Regions from separate parts of the Sphingopyxis sp. SE2 genome, predicted to be linked through region 2. Evidence: predicted binding sites of a transcription regulator. Region 2 holds the regulator's gene; the other holds the start of a gene.
The links. Region 2 encodes LexA, which represses DNA repair genes until DNA is damaged. Its sites were predicted from a motif close to GTTCCNCNCTTGTTCT; they were not measured.

Region 1: a site for LexA is predicted at 1,895-1,910, ahead of radA (DNA repair protein RadA). Genes of this name have one in related genera too.

What each region holds. Positions count from the first base shown of each region.
Region 1 is NZ_JAPMXW010000003.1:5,012-13,112, forward strand. It holds gene OVY29_RS21790 (acetyl-CoA acetyltransferase) at 1-167, opposite strand, end outside; gene OVY29_RS21795 (enoyl-CoA hydratase-related protein) at 169-963, opposite strand; gene fsa (fructose-6-phosphate aldolase) at 1,147-1,797, opposite strand; gene radA (DNA repair protein RadA) at 1,926-3,287, shown strand; gene OVY29_RS21810 (CvpA family protein) at 3,298-3,858, shown strand; gene OVY29_RS21815 (iron-sulfur cluster assembly scaffold protein) at 3,855-4,283, shown strand; gene OVY29_RS21820 (cation:proton antiporter) at 4,280-6,178, shown strand; gene aroB (3-dehydroquinate synthase) at 6,185-7,291, opposite strand; gene OVY29_RS21830 (shikimate kinase) at 7,279-7,857, opposite strand; gene OVY29_RS21835 (hypothetical protein) at 8,045-8,101, shown strand, end outside.
Region 2 is NZ_JAPMXW010000001.1:1,441,185-1,449,285, forward strand. It holds gene OVY29_RS06880 (alpha/beta fold hydrolase) at 1-450, shown strand, start outside; gene OVY29_RS06885 (anthranilate synthase component II) at 547-1,137, shown strand; gene trpD (anthranilate phosphoribosyltransferase) at 1,134-2,132, shown strand; gene trpC (indole-3-glycerol phosphate synthase TrpC) at 2,129-2,914, shown strand; gene moaC (cyclic pyranopterin monophosphate synthase MoaC) at 3,151-3,624, shown strand; gene glp (gephyrin-like molybdotransferase Glp) at 3,621-4,811, shown strand; gene lexA (transcriptional repressor LexA) at 4,876-5,559, shown strand; gene OVY29_RS06915 (ComEC/Rec2 family competence protein) at 5,513-7,672, opposite strand; gene gltX (glutamate--tRNA ligase) at 7,732-8,101, shown strand, end outside.

The sequences.
Region 1 (8,101 bases), on a different contig from region 2:
AGGCTGTCGAGGTCGGCGAGCGACACGCCCGCATCCGCCGCCGCGACCCTCAGCGCGGCGACCATCAGCCCGAGCGAATCGAGCCCCTGATCGGGGTCTTCGGGGCGGTCATTGACCTGCCCGACGCCAATGATGACGGGAATCCGCTCGGGATCGGTCATGACCATGTCAGCGCGCCTTCCACTCGGGCTTGCGCTTCTGCGCGAAGGCGAGCGGGCCTTCGCGGGCATCCTCGCTGCGCATCAGGACCGCGCGTTCGCGCGTGTTATGCTCCCAATAGGGGGCGTCGGCGGCGATGCGGCCGTCGTCGATGCCGAGCGCGACGCGCTTCGACGCCTGCACCGACAGCGGCGCATTGCCGGCGATCTTCTCGGCGATCGCGATCGCGGTCGGCATCAGGTCGGCGAGGGGCACGACATGATTGACGAGTCCGAATTCGGCGGCGCGCGCGGCGGGGATCGGGTCGCCGGTGAGCATATATTCCATCGCGAGCTTGCGCGGCAGCTGCTGGGCGAGGCGGAACGCGCCGCCTGCTGCGGCGAACAGCCCGACCTTGACCTCGGGCAGACCGAATTGCGCATGGTCGGCGGCGACGATGATGTCGCTCATCAGCGCGATTTCGCAGCCGCCGCCGAAGGCGAAGCCGTTGACGGCGGCGATGATCGGCTTCGATATGGGGTGCGAGACCATGCCGGCGAAACCCCACGCCTGTTGTGCGGGATCGGATGGCGCCAGGCTTTCGCCGCGCGACAGCGCGACGAGGTCGGCGCCGGCGCAAAAGCTCTTGTCGCCCGCGCCCGTGATCACGACCGCGCGGATTTCGGAATCGTTTTCGGCCTCTTCGAGCGCGGTGCCGACGCCGACATGGACCGCGGCGTTGACGGCATTGCGCGCCTCGGGCCGGTTGATCGTGACGATCAGGATGTGCCCGCGGCGTGTCGTGAGGATGGTGGTGTCGGTCATCGCGAATCTCTCCCTTTCGGGGGAGTATCGCGATGACTTGACGTTTACGTCAACTGGAAAGGATAGCAGTTGATATACCAACCATCGTCATTCCGGCGAAGGCCGGAATCTCGACATGGCCTTTTCATGCACCGCCGAGACCCCGGCCTTCGCCGGGGTGACAAAATATAGTGGAGCGATGCCTTAGATCGACTGGCCGGTCTTCGCCCAGTCGGCGAGGAAGCCTTCGATGCCCTTTTCGGTGAGGACATGCTTGAACAGCCCCTTGATGACCGAGGGCGGTGCGGTCATCACGTCGGCGCCGATCTTGGCGGCTTCGAGGACGTGGATGCCGTGGCGCACGCTCGCGACGAGGATCTCGGTTTCATAGTCGTAATTGTCGTAGATCAGGCGGATGTCGGCGATCAGCTGCATGCCGTCGAAGCCATTGTCGTCGTGGCGGCCGACGAAGGGCGAGACGAAGGTCGCGCCGGCCTTGGCGGCAAGCAGCGCCTGCGCCGCCGAGAAGCAAAGCGTGACATTGACCATCGTGCCGTCGCCGGTGAGCGCCTTGCAGGTCTTGAGGCCGTCGATCGTCAGCGGCACCTTGATGCAGACATTATCGGCGATCTTGCGGAGGACTTCGGCCTCTTTCATCATCGTCGCATGGTCGAGCGCGACGACTTCGGCCGACACCGGGCCGGTGGTCAGCGCGCAGATTTCCTTGGTCACTTCCTTGAAGTCGCGTCCCGACTTCGCGATCAGCGACGGGTTGGTGGTGACGCCGTCGAGCAGGCCGGTCGCGGCCAGTTCCTGGATGTCGGCGATTTCGGCGGTGTCGGCGAAGAATTTCATGGCTCGGGGCTTTCCTGCGGGAAGGTGATTCGGGTGTTGTTGATCCCCTAGAGCAACGCGCGATAAATATGAACCGCTGCGCCGGAATTGGGCTGGTGTTCGATCTTTGTTCCAGTTAAGCGATCCGCATGGCTAAAGCGAAACGTCAATATGTCTGCCAGAATTGCGGGTCGGCGACCTATCGCTGGCAGGGGCAGTGCGCCGATTGCGGTGAGTGGAACACGCTGGTCGAGGAAGCCGCGGAGACGGTCTTTTCGGCGAAGCATGACCTCAGCCGCGGGGGGCGCACGCTGGCGCTCGAAACGCTCGATGCCGAGAGCAAGATGCCCGAACGCATGCTGTGCGGGATCGCCGAGTTCGACCGCGCGCTGGGCGGCGGTTTTGTCGCGGGATCGGCGACGCTGATTGGCGGCGACCCGGGGATCGGCAAATCGACGCTGCTGCTGCAGGCGGCGGGGCGGCTGGCGAAGGCGGGCAAGTCGGTCGTCTATATCAGCGGCGAGGAAGCGGCGGCGCAGGTGCGGCTGCGCGCACAGCGGCTGGGGCTCGGCAATGCGCCGGTCGCGCTCGCGAGCGCGACGTCGGTGCGCGACATCCTCGCGACGCTCGACGGGCGCGATGCCGACTTCGTCGTGATCGATTCGATCCAGACGATGCACAGCGACCTGATCGACAGCGCCCCGGGGACGGTGAGCCAGGTCCGCGCGAGCGCGCAGGAACTCATCCGCTATGCCAAGGACAGCGACGCCGCGATCGTGCTGGTCGGCCATGTCACCAAGGACGGGACGATCGCAGGACCGCGCGTGCTCGAACATATGGTCGATACCGTGCTGGCGTTCGAGGGCGAGCGCAGCCACCAGTATCGTATCCTGCGCGCGGTCAAGAACCGCTTTGGCGGCACCGACGAGATCGGCGTGTTTGCGATGGGCGAGGAGGGGCTGGGCGAGGTCGCCAACCCGTCGAGCCTGTTCCTGACCGACCGCAGCCGCGACGTCCCGGGATCGGTGGTGTTTCCTGCACTGGAAGGGACGCGCCCGGTGCTCGTCGAAGTGCAGGCGCTGACCGTGCGGCTGGCGAGCGGGGCGACGCCCCGCCGCGCGGTCGTCGGCTGGGACAGCGGCAGGCTGGCGATGGTGCTCGCGGTGATCGAGGCGCGCTGCGGGTTGCAGATGGGCGGCGCCGAAGTCTATCTCAACATCGCGGGCGGCTATCGCCTGACCGATCCGGCGGCCGATCTGGCGGTCGCCGCCGCGCTGATCTCGGCGTTCAGCGAGCGGCCGGTTCCCGCCGATGCGATCGTATTCGGCGAATTGTCGCTGTCGGGCGAGGTGCGGCAGGTTTCGCACGACGGCCTCCGTCTGCGCGAAGCCGCGAAGCTCGGTTTCTCGCGCGGCTGGGGCCCCGCCGGGATGAAGGGCGTCGGCGGAATTTCGGTCACCGGTTTCACGCGCCTCGGCGAACTCGTTGACCTGATGCTCGGGCGCGACTAGCGACCGGCAAATGGGAAGTCTGACGGCTCTGGATATCATCGTGCTGACGCTTGTCGGCGGCAGCGCGGTGCTCGGCTTCACGCGCGGGCTGGTGCAGGAAGTGACGAGCCTTCTCGCCTGGGTTCTTGCGATCGCGGCGGTGCGCTTTTTTCACCCGCTGGCGACCGACCTGCTCGGCGGCTGGATGGGGCCGGGCGGCGGCGCGGCGATGCTGGCGTTCGTGATCCTGTTCGGCGGGGTTTTCGCGCTCACCAAATGGGGATCGCGCGCGATGGGACAGCGCAGCCGCGCATCGCTGGTCGGCGGTTTCGATCGCGGGCTCGGCGCCGGGTTCGGCGCACTCAAGGGCCTGCTGATCGCGACGATCGGTTTCATGGTCATCTCCTTGCTGTACGACATCGGTTACGGCAATGCGCAGCGCCCCGCGTGGGTGACCGACAGCCGGACCTATCCGGCGCTCGCCGCGACGAGCGGCGCGCTGAGCAAAGTGATCGCCGAACGCCGCGCCGAAGCGCGCGAGGCTGAAGCGAATGGCGGCAAGCAGGGCGCGTCCGACGCGCCAAAGCCATGAGCGCGCCGCTTTACAACCGCGACATATTGGCGCTGGCGGTCGCGACTTCGGAATTCCTGCCGCTGGCCGATGCGCCTCATCGGGTGAGCAGGCGCGCGCCGCTGTGCGGGGGCGCGATCATCCTCGACCTCGATACCGACGCCGCCGGCCATGTGACGCGCGTCGGTATGCATGTCGAAGCCTGCGCGCTCGGGCAGGCTTCGGCGGCGCTGCTCGCGCGGCATGCGCCAGGGCGGGGGCTCGCGGAAATCCGTGCGGCGCGCGCGGGCATTGCCGACTGGTTTGCGGGCGGGGATGACCGGCCCGACTGGCCGGGCTTCGACCTGCTCGCCGCGGCGCGTGACTATCCCGCCCGGCATGGCGCGATCTTGCTGCCGTTCGACGCCGCGATCGCGGCGCTGGAAGGTCAGGAAGCGGCGGCATGATGCTCGCCATACTCACCGCGGCGACCTCCGAAGCGGCCGAGAAGGTCGCGGAAACGGCGACCGACACCGCACTGGTCGAAGGCGCGATCCTGCTCGGTGTCGCGACGCTGTTCGTGCTGATCTTTCGCCGGCTCGGCCTGGGGGCCGTTCTCGGCTACCTGATCGCCGGCGCGATCGTCGGGCCGCACGGGCTGGGGCTCGTCGGCGGGGGTGAATCGAAGCTCGCCTTTGCCGAGCTCGGTATTGCCTTCCTGCTCTTCCTCGTCGGGCTGGAACTGTCGCCGCGCCGGCTCTGGGACATGCGGCGCGCGATTTTCGGGCTCGGGATGGTGCAGGTCGTCGTGACCGGGCTCATCCTGACCGCGCTCATCCATCTGACGCTGGGTTTCAGTCCCGCGGCGTCGCTTGCGCTGGGCTTGCCGCTCGCGCTGTCGTCGACCGCGCAGGTGTTGCCGGGGCTCAAAAGTTCGGGCCGCATCAACTCGCCGTTCGGCGAAAAGGCCTTTTCGATTCTGCTGTTCCAGGATCTGGCGATCGTGCCGATGATCACCATCGTTGCGGTCCTGTCGCGCGCGCCCGCCGATCCGTCGGCGCCGTCGGGCTGGCAGATGGCCTTTTTCACATTATGGGCGATCATCGTGCTGGTCCTTGCCGGGCGTTTCATCGTCAATCCGCTGCTGCGCATCGTCGGCCGATATGGCGAGCGCGAATTGTTCGTCGTCGTCGGGTTGCTCACCATCCTCGCGAGCGCGGCCTTGATGCACAGCCTGCACCTGTCGACCGCGCTCGGAGCATTTATCGCGGGCGTGATGCTCGCCGATTCGCCTTACCGGCACGAAATCGAATCGGACGTCGAGCCCTTCCGCCTGATCCTGCTCGGGCTCTTCTTCCTTGCCGTTGGCATGGTGCTCGATGTCGGCGCGGTCATGGAACGTCCGTTGCTGGTGCTCGCGCTGGCGCTTGGGCTGGTGGCGGTGAAGGCGTCCGTGCTGACGCTGATCGTGAAAGCGTTCGGCAAGAGCTGGCAGGCTGCGCTCGGCCTTGGTCTGCTGCTCAGCCAGGGCGGCGAATTCGGTTTCCTGCTCTTCGCGCAAGCGGCGGACGCGCTGCTCATCGAACCCGAGGCTGCGAGCCTGTTCAGCGCGGTGGTGACGCTGTCGATGGTAACGACGCCGTTCCTGATGCTGTTCGCGCGCAATCTGGAATTCTCGCCCGGCGCCGCCGAGCCCGACCTCGACGATCCCGAGGGCGCGCCGCGCGGGTCGGCGATCGTCGTCGGCTATGGCCGGTTCGGACAGATCGTGTCGCAGATGCTGCACGGCGTCGCCTGCTCGGTGACGCTGATCGACAAGAAACCGAGCCAGATCGAACTGTCGAGCCGCTTCGACACCAAGGTCTATTTCGGCGACGGGCTGCGCGTCGACCTGCTCCGCCGCGCGGGGGGCGAGGAAGCGCGGCTGATCATCTTCTGCATCGACGATTCATCGGTCGATGCCGCGGCGCTCAAGCCGATCGTCGAAGCCTTCCCGAACGCGAAGATATTGATGCGCGTGTTCGACCGCCGCCAGATGCTTGCGATCGACGGATCCGGCGTCGACGGCGTCATTCGCGAGGTGTTCGAAAGTTCGGTCGCGATGGGGCTGACGGCGCTGCGTCATCTCGATGTCGACCCGGCGGAGATGGACGACGTCGAGGCGACCTTGCGGCACCTCGACGAAACGCGGCTGCGGGCGCAACTCGACGAGGGCGACCTGTCGGCGGGCATGGATCATCGCTTCAAGCCGGGCGGCGGACGCGAGGCCGACAGCGTGCTCGAGAAATTCCGCCGCAAGCGACAGGAAGCGAAAGCGGCGCGCGAAGAGAATGAGGCGATGGGACTGACGAGGGAGAGTTAGCCGTTCCTATGCGGCGCGCTGTCCGTCGAGGAACGCCGCGACCCTGTCGAGACCATATTCGTCGGTGACGAAGCTTTGCCCGATACCGCGGGTGAGGATCAGCGGCAGTTTGCCGCTGCGCACCTTCTTGTCGTGCGCCATATGCGCGGCGAGTTCGACGCCGCCGGTATTCACGCCCGCGCTCGCCAAGCTGTGGGGCAGGTCGACGCTCGCAAGGTGCGCACGTACGCGGTCGGCATCCGCGGCCGGGCAAAGGCCGTTCGCGGCCGAAAATTGGTGCGCGAGGACCATGCCCGCCGCGACCGCTTCGCCGTGCAGCAGCCGGTCCGAATAGCCCGTCTCCGCCTCGAGCGCATGGCCAAAGCTGTGGCCGAGGTTGAGCAGTGCGCGGATATCCTGCGTCTCGCGCTCGTCGGCGGCGACGATGCGCGCCTTTGCCGCGACGCTATGCGCGATCGCCTTGTGACGGGCGGCACTGTCGCCCGCGAGCAACGCCGCGCCGTTCGCCTCGCACCAGGTGAAGAAATCCGCGTCGTCGATCAGGCCATATTTGACGACCTCGGCATAGCCCGCGCCGAGGTCGCGGCGCGGCAGCGTTTCGAGAGTCGTCGGGTCGATCACGACCATCGCCGGCTGATGGAAGGCGCCGATCAGATTCTTGCCCGCGGGCACGTTGATCGCGGTCTTGCCGCCGACGCTGCTGTCGACCTGTGCGAGCAAGGTGGTTGGTACCTGGATGAAATGGCAGCCGCGTTTGACGATGCTGCACGCGAAGCCGACGAGATCGCCGATCACGCCGCCACCGAGCGCGATGACATGGTCGCCGCGTTCGACGCCTTCGCCGATCAGCCATTCGGTAAGCCGCGCGAGGCCGGCCCAGCTTTTCGTGCTTTCGCCGGGATCGAGCACGAAGGAGGAAAAGGAGATATTCTCCATCGCCAGCGAGGTGCCGAGCGGGATCAGATAATGGTCGGCGACATGGGCGTCGGTGACGATCATCGTGCGCGGGCGCTTCAAGATCGGCGCGACACGCGCGCCGATCTCGCGGATCAGCCCGTCGCCGATCAGGATCGGATAGCTGCGGCTGCCGAGGTCTACGGTTAGCTTTTCCATTGCGGATCTCCCCCCTTTGACAGGGCCTCCAGGATCGCGCGCACCGTGTGGTCGTGCGGCGTGCTTGCCGAACTGACGCGCAGATGCGCCTCGGCGTAAATGGGATTGCGGACCGCCGCGAGTTCGCGCAGCACTTCGCCGGGATCGCGGTCCTTCAACAGTGGACGGTGGCTGCGGCGGCCGACGCGTTCGACGAGCGTCGGAATGTCGGCGTCGAGCCAGATGCAGAGGCTATCCTTCAGGATCAGCGTGCGCGTCTCGCCGTTGACGAAGGCTCCGCCGCCGGTCGCGAGCACCATCGGCTTCCCGGCCAGCAGGCGCGCGATCACGCGGCGCTCGCCGTCGCGGAAATGCGCCTCGCCAAAGCGCGAAAAAATGTCGGAAATCGTCATGCCGGCGGCGCGTTCGATCTCGTCGTCGGCGTCGGCGAAGCGCATGCCCAGCCGCTGCGCGAGGCGGCGGCCGATCGTCGACTTTCCCGACCCCATCAGCCCGACGAGCACGATCGACCGGTCGCGGATCGACGCGGGGATGGCAGCGGCCGGGCTTTTCGGGTTTCGCGACATGGTGCGCGCGGCTATACCGCCCGTTCGGCGCGGAACAATGGTTTTGCGCGATATGGGACGAACGGCGGGCATGGGATATTGCGCGTGCCGGGCAGATCGGGAAAAGGCTGGGTTGCGGCGTCATGACCGATCGGGCCGGAATGATTGAGGTGAATGTGATCGACAAGTTTGCCGAAGGCGCGACGCGATGAAAAAAAACAGGCTGTCGTTGACGTTGGGCCTGTCGGCCACCGCGCTCGCCGCG
Region 2 (8,101 bases):
GCCGACCCGATATGGAACGGCGGCGATTACAAGGAACCACCCGCTGCGGGCCTGCGCACCGCCGCTTCGCTCGTCCTGATCGCGGGCGCCAATCCCTATGCGCTGCAGGCGCAATATCCGACGCGCGAAGCCGCCGAACAATATAAGGATCAGGCCTTCGCGCGCGCCTATGGCCGCAATGACGCCAATGACGCGATCTACCAGCTCGACAGCTCGCGGACCTATAATCCCTGGCGGGATCTCGAAAAGATCGAGGTGCCCGTCCTGTGGATCAACTCGGCCGACGATTTCATCAACCCGCCCGCCTATGGCATCACCGAAAAGGCGACCCCGCGCATGAAGCGGGCGAAGTTCATCCTCATCCCGGCGAGCGCAGAAACCAAGGGTCATGGCACCCACACATGGGCGAAATTCTGGAAGGATGATCTCGCCAAGCTGATGGCGGAATAGGGCCGCCGCGCCTTCGCCGCTATGGCGAAGTTGGGTTTGCGGCGTCCCAAGCTTCTATCCCTTCCCCAATTCCCGCAAAACCGTTAGTGCGCGCCCATGATCCTCGTCATCGACAATTATGACAGCTTCACTTTCAACCTCGTTCACTATCTGATCGAGCTTGGTGCCGACGTGCGCGTCGAGCGCAACGACGCGCTTACCGCGGCGCAGGCGCTGGCGACCGGCGCCGACGCGATCCTGATCTCGCCCGGCCCCTGCACCCCGAACGAAGCGGGCATCAGCCTCGACCTCGTCGCCGCCTGCGCCGACGCGCGGCGCCCGCTGCTCGGCGTGTGCCTCGGTCATCAGGCGATCGGCCAGCATTTCGGCGGCACGGTGCAGCGCGGCCACCTGATGCACGGCAAGACCTCGCCCGTCTGCCACGACGGCAGCGGGCTTTACGCGGGCCTGCCCTCGCCCTTTCAGGCGACGCGCTACCACAGCCTCGAGGTTGTCGACATTCCCGAAAGCCTCGTCATCAACGCGACGAGCGACGACGGCGCCGTCATGGGTTTCCGCCACGCCGACCTCCCGATCCACGGCGTCCAGTTCCACCCCGAAAGCATCGCGACCGAACATGGTCATGCGATGCTCGCCAATTTCCTGAAGATCGCGGGATTGCCGGTCGGCGAACGGCAGGCGGCATGAGCCGCTTCGGCCCGTTCCCCGACCCCTCGGAGCTGCTGGGGCACGACGAGGCGGCGGGCGCCTTCGCGACGATGCTCGACGGCGGCGCGACCGACGAGCAAGTCACCCAATTTCTGATCGCGCTCTCCGACCGCGGCGAAACGATGGTTGAAATCGCCGCCGCCGCGCAGGCGATGCGCGAGCGGCTGATCCCGATCGACGCCCCCGCCGGCGCGATCGACGTCTGCGGCACCGGCGGCGACGGCCATCATACGCTCAACGTCTCGACCGCCGTGTCGATCGTCGTCGCGGCATGCGAGGTTCCGGTCGCAAAGCATGGGAATCGCGCCGCTTCCTCGAAATCCGGCGCCGCCGACACGCTGGAAGCATTGGGCCTCGACATGGAGCGCGCCGACCGCCAGGCGCAGGAACAGCTCGCCGATCTCGGTATCTGCTTCCTCTTCGCCGGAACGCGCCATCCTGCGATGAAGCGCATCATGCCGATCCGCCGGGCGATCGGGCGGCGGACGATCTTCAACCTGATGGGGCCGCTCGCCAACCCCGCGCGCGTCACGCGCCAGCTCGTCGGCATCGCGCGCCCCGCCTATGTCCCCGTCTATGCCGAGGCGCTGCACCGGCTCGGCACCGATCATTCGCGCGTCATTTCGGGCGACGAGGGGCTCGACGAGCTGTCGCTCGCGGGCGGCAACGAGGTCGCGGTGGTGACGCCCGAAGGCGTGCGGATGCAGCGCAGCGTCGCCGCCGATGCCGGGCTCCCGACGCGCGCGCTCGCCGAAATCCGCGGCGGCGATGCCGAATATAATGCGAAAGCGCTTCGCGGCCTGCTGCAAGGCGAGCCCGGCGCCTATCGCGACGCGGTGCTCTACAATGCCGCCGAGGCGCTCGTCGTCGCGGGCGCCGCCGAAACCTTGTTCGAAGGCGTCGAGGAAGCCGCCGAGGCGATCGACAAGGGTCTTGCCAACGCGCTGCTCAATTGCTGGATCGCCTATAAATGAACAAGCTAACCCAGATACTTGCGACCAAGGCCGAAGAAGTCGCCGAACGCCGCGCGGCACGGTCCTTTTCCGATCTCGACGCCGTCGACGCCGGCCCGGTGCGCGGCTTCGCCAAGGCGTTACAGGCGAAGATCGACGCCGGCGGCTTCGCCCTGATCGCCGAAATCAAGAAAGCATCGCCTTCCAAGGGACTGATAAGGGCGGACTTCAACCCGGCGGAGCACGCCCGGGCCTATGCCGGGGGCGGTGCCGCCTGCCTGTCGGTGCTCACCGACGCGCCCTGGTTTCAGGGGCATGAGGATTATCTCGTCGCCGCGCGCGCCGCCTGCGCGCTTCCCGCGCTGCGCAAGGATTTCATGGTCGATCCGTGGCAGGCGGCCGAAGCGCGCGCGATCGGTGCCGACGCGATCCTGATCATCGTCGCCGCGCTCGACGACGGCGTGATGCAGGAGATCGAAGCCGCCGCCTCCGATCGCGGCATGGACGTCCTCGTCGAGGTCCACGACGAAGCCGAACTCGACCGCGCGCTCACGCGGCTCAAATCGCGCCTGATCGGCGTCAACAACCGCGACCTCCGCACCTTCGAAACCGACCTCGCGGTCACCGAACGCCTCGCAAAGCTGGTCCCGCCGGGCACGTTGCTCGTCGGCGAAAGCGGCATCGCGAGCCACGCCGATTGCGCAAGACTGGCCGAAAGCGGCGTCAAAACCTTCCTCGTCGGCGAAAGCCTGATGCGCCAGGATGACGTCACGGTGGCAACGAGGGCGCTGCTGGAGGGCTGACGTTCGCTTTGGGGTGGGAACTGCTATTGCCGATCCTCCCTGTCGCGAAGCGATGGGGAGGGGGACCGCCGCGAAGCGGTGGTGGAGGGGCCGCAACCTCGCACTATTAGCCCCTCCGTCAGCGCTACGCCGCTGCCACCTCCCCATGGCTTCGCCACAGGGAGGATTAAAACTGCAAACGCTTTGCTGCCATTGCTCTTGCCTTTCCCCCGCCGCCTTGCTTCCGTCCTCCCGCAATGACACTCAAACCGACTCATCTCGACGAGACCGGCGCCGCGCATATGGTCGATGTCGGCGGCAAGCCCGTAACGCAGCGCCGTGCGGTCGCCGGCGGGCGCATCGCCATGTCCCCGGAGGCGCTCGAAGCGATCCGCAGCGGCAATGCGCCCAAGGGCGATGTCCTCTCGACCGCGCGCATCGCCGGGATCATGGCCGCGAAGCGCACGTCCGACCTTATCCCGCTCTGTCACCCGCTCGCGCTGACCAAGGTCGGCGTCGATTTTACGTGGGAAGAGGGTGGCATCGCGGTGACTGCTGTCGCACAGACAACCGGCCAGACGGGGGTCGAAATGGAGGCGCTCACCGCCGCCTCGGTCGCGCTTCTCACCCTCTACGACATGGCGAAGGCGCTCGACCGCGCGATGATCCTCGGCGACATCCGCCTCCTCGAAAAGAGCGGCGGCCGCTCGGGCGACTGGCGCGCCGAATGAGCGGACTGCTCGCCGTCGAGGACGCACAGGCGCGGCTCCTCGCGCTGCGCGACCCCATCGTCAGCGAAAATATCGCCTTTTCCGAATCGCTTGGGCGCCATCTTTCATCCGATGTCGTCGCGCTGCGCGACCAGCCCGCGGCGCCGCTCTCCGCCATGGACGGCTACGCGATCCGCTTTGATGACCTGCCCGGCCCGTGGACCGTCATCGGCGAAAGCGCCGCGGGCGCCGCGCCCGACCGCGCCGTGGGTCCGGGCGAGGCGATGCGCATCTTCACCGGGGCGATGCTTCCTGCCGGCGCCGACACCGTCATCGTTCAGGAGGATGTCGCACGCGAAGGCGACGCGTTGACGCTGACGCGCGACGGCCCCGGCGCGCGCGGCCGCCATGTTCGCGCGCGCGCCGCCGATTTCGCCGCCGGCGACTGCCTTCTCCCTGCAGGCACGCGCCTGACGCCCGGCGCGATCGCGGCGGCGGCGATGAGCGGTGCGGGAGAACTCGCCGTCGGCCGCCGTCCGCGCGTCGCGATCGTGACGACCGGCGACGAGCTTGTCCGGCCCGGACGTCCGCTCGCGCCCGGCCAGATCCCCGACAGCAACGGCGTCATGCTCGCCGCGATGCTCGCGGGCGAAGCCGATGACGCCGTCCTCGCGCATCATCTTCCCGACGATCGCGCGAAACTCGCCAGCGCGCTCAAGGAGTTGGCACGACGTCACGACGTCATCGTCACCGTCGGCGGCGCGTCGGTCGGCGATCACGACCATGTTCGCGGCGCGCTGGGCGACGCCGGCGGGCGGCTCGATTTCTGGAAGATCGCCATGAAGCCCGGCAAGCCGCTGATCGCCGGCACGCTCGGCGACGCCGTCCTGCTCGGCCTGCCCGGCAACCCCTCGTCGGCCTTCGTCACCGCGACCTTGTTCCTGTTGCCGCTCGTCCGCCATCTCGCCGGCGCGGGCACTCCCTTGCCGCCCGTGCATCGCGCGCCGCTCGCCGCGCCGCTCGGCGAAGGCGGTACGCGCCGCGATTACCTCCGCGCGCGACTCGAAAACGGCCGCCTGACGCCGATGATCGGACAGGAAAGCGGCCGCACGCTTCCGCTCGCCGCGGCCAATGCGCTGCTGATCCGCGAGATCGGCACGCCCGCGCGCGATGCCGGGGCGATGGCGGACTATATCGTCATCGCTTGACAAGTTCCGATTTGTTCCACTATCGTTCTCAATATGTCCGATACGGCATCATGGAGAACGACCGATGTTGACCGCGAAGCAGCATGAACTGCTCCACTTCATCCAGCAGCGCCTCGACGCGAGCGGCATCTCGCCCTCGTTCGAGGAGATGAAGGAGGCGCTCGGCCTCAAGTCGAAATCGGGCATACACCGGCTGATAAGCGCCTTGGAAGAAAGGGGTTTTCTCCGCCGCCTACCCAACCGCGCGCGCGCGCTCGAAGTGCTCAAGGTACCCGAAGCGGCGAAGCCCGCCGTGCGCAACGATCGCGACAATATCGTCCCGCTGCGCAAGAGCCCGCCCGCGATCCGGCCGATCGCGGCGAACGACATCGTCGAAGTGCCGCTGCACGGCAAGATCGCCGCCGGCGTGCCGATCGAGGCGTTCGAGGATCACAACAATCTCGCCGTCCCCGCGGCGCTGCTCGGCTCGGGCGAACATTATGCGCTCGAAGTCTCCGGCGATTCGATGGTCGAGGCGGGCATCTTCGACGGCGACTATGCGCTGATCCAGAAAGCGAGCACCGCGCGCGAGGGCGACATCGTCGTCGCGCTCGTCGACGGGCAGGACGCGACGCTCAAATATTTCCGCCGCGAAGGCCAGATGATCCGGCTCGACCCCGCGAACAGCGCCTATGAGCCGCAACGCTACCCCGCCGAGCGCGTCATCGTGCAAGGGCGTTTGTCGGGACTGCTTCGTCGTTACCACTAAGCTGCTGCGGACGCCGCCACGGATGCTCGTCGCCCACGCGAAGCGCGGCCACGGCTTCCGGCGCTTCGCCCAGATAGATCGCCAGCCCGCCGGTTTCGGCAAGGCTGTCGCGGTCGATCGTCATCCAGCGCACCACGCATTCGTGCGGTAACCAGCGGTCGCTGATCACGACGTCGGCGGCGGCGCAGGCGGCGGCCATGTCAGCCCCCTCGATCCGGTCGCGCCCGTGCGACGCCAGTATGATGCGCCGCGCACTGCCCTCACCCTGCGCCCAGCGGCAGAAATCGCGATTGCATTCGACATAGTCGAGCTCGGCCAATGCCAGAAGCGGCGCGTCAACCCCGGCCGCCTCGGCGACGGTATCGCGGACATAATCGCCCGCCCGGTCGCGCAGCAGCGCGTAGCCGCCATCGGGGAGCGCGGCGGCGATATGCCGCCCGTCGCCGGTGACGAGCAGATCGGGGCGCGGCGCGGCGAGCAGCGTCGCCATCCCGATGATCAGCGGCACCGCCCCGGCGCGGCGCCAGCGCGTCTGCCACAGTAGCAGCCACAGCCCGCCGAAGACCGCGAGAGCGAAACCCCAGCGCGGAAAGTTCGGCATCGTCGCGACCGCGCCCGGCGCGTTGGCGACGCCGTGCGCCAGCGCGATCAGCGCGCGCAGCGCCTGTTCGGCCACCCACCAAAAGGGCGCGCCCAGCCCCACGCTGTCGAACAGCAGCGCGAGCGCCTCCGCCGGCATGATGACAAAGGTCGTCAGCGGGATCGCGACGACATTGGCGAGCGCGCCGTAAAGCCCCGCCTTGTGGAAATGGAACAGCGCGATCGGCGCCAGCGCGACTTCGACGACGAGGCCCGTGATCAGCAATCCGGCGATCCCGCGCCCCAGCCGGAATAGCCACGGCTCCTCGCGGCGTGCCATGAATGCCCGCATCGGCCGGCTCTCGTGCAGCGCGATGATCGCCGTGACCGCGGCAAAGCTCAGCTGAAAACTCGGCCCCGCCAAGGCTTCGGGCCGCCAGAGCAATACGATCAACGCACCCGCCGCGACGAGCCGCAGCGTCAGCGCCTCGCGCCCCATCAGGAAGGCGACGAGCACGAGCAGCGCCGCGATGAACGAGCGCAAGGTCGGCACTTCGGCGCCGGCAAGCAGCGTATAGCCTCCGCCCGCGAGCGCCCCCGCCGCCGCCGCGAGCGGCAGGGCAAGGCCCGCGAGCGCCAGCCGTCGGTTGAGCGCCAGCAAGCGCATCCCCAGCAGCATGGCAAAACCGACCACCGCGGTCACATGCAGCCCGCTGATCGACAGCAGATGCGCGAGGCCGCTGCGGCGCATCGCCTCCTCGTCGGCCTCGGAAATCGCGCCGCGGTCGCCGGTCACCAGCGCCGCCGCGATGCCGCCCGCCGAGCCTGCAACCTCGCCCTGGATATGCGCGCTCAGCCGTGCGCGCAGCGGCGGCGCGGCGGCTTCCTTCCCCGGCACGCGGGACACCTCGCCCAATATCGTCCCGACCGCGCCGATTCCGTCGAACCAGGCGCGCTGGGCAAAATCATAGCCGCCGGGCAGGCTCGCGGTCGGCGGCGGCATCAACCGCGCGCGGACGCCAATCGTTTCGCCGTCGGCAAGCTCCGCCGCCTGTTCGGCGCGCAGCGTCAGGCGCACGCGCGGCGGCAGGTCGCTCCGCCGCTGCGGCAGCGCGAGGATGCGGACCTGCCCCTTTGCCGGAAGCGGCTCGACGCGCTCGACGATGGCCGAAAAGCTCGTCGTTACCGGCGCCGCGAGCACGGGCGCCGCGACCCACAGCGCGCGGGCCCAGATCAGCAGGATTCCTGCCGCCGCGGCCCCGCTCCCGACGGCAAGCGCGCGGCCGAGCCGGCTGTGCCAGCCGACGAGCAAGCCGAACAACAGGACCGCCGCCAGCGCGAGCAACAGCCCGATCCAATGCGCATGCGCGGGCAAGGCGAACCAGGCGGCGATCCCCGCGCCCAATGCGACGGGGAGCCAAAGCCCGATCCGCTCGCGCTCGGCTTCGAGCCGCGCTTCGAGCGCTTCGCGCATCCGTTGCAGGACAGCCGCGCGGCGCGTCGAAATGGGCGTTTGAAGCGGACTTGTCGCCATGCTAGGGGCACCCCCGATCCCCGTCCAACAGGGCGGCAAAGTGAGTGAAAGAGGCCGTAGTGGCAACCGAAAACCCAACCAGAACGGCCGAAGCGACCCCCGAGGCGACCGGCGCCGACGTCGTGACCCGCTTCGCCCCGTCGCCGACCGGCTATCTGCATATCGGCGGCGCGCGCACCGCACTGTTCAACTGGCTCTTCGCGCGCCATCACGGCGGCAAATTCCTGCTCCGCATCGAGGACACCGACCGCGCGCGCTCGACCGACGCCGCGATCGACGCGATTCTCGACGGGATGCAGTGGCTCGACCTCGATTGGGACGGCGAGACCGTGTATCAGTTCGCGCGCGCGCCGCGCCATGCCGAGGTCGCGCACGAATTGCTCGCGAAGGGCGAGGCCTATCGCTGCTATCTGACGCAGGACGAACTCG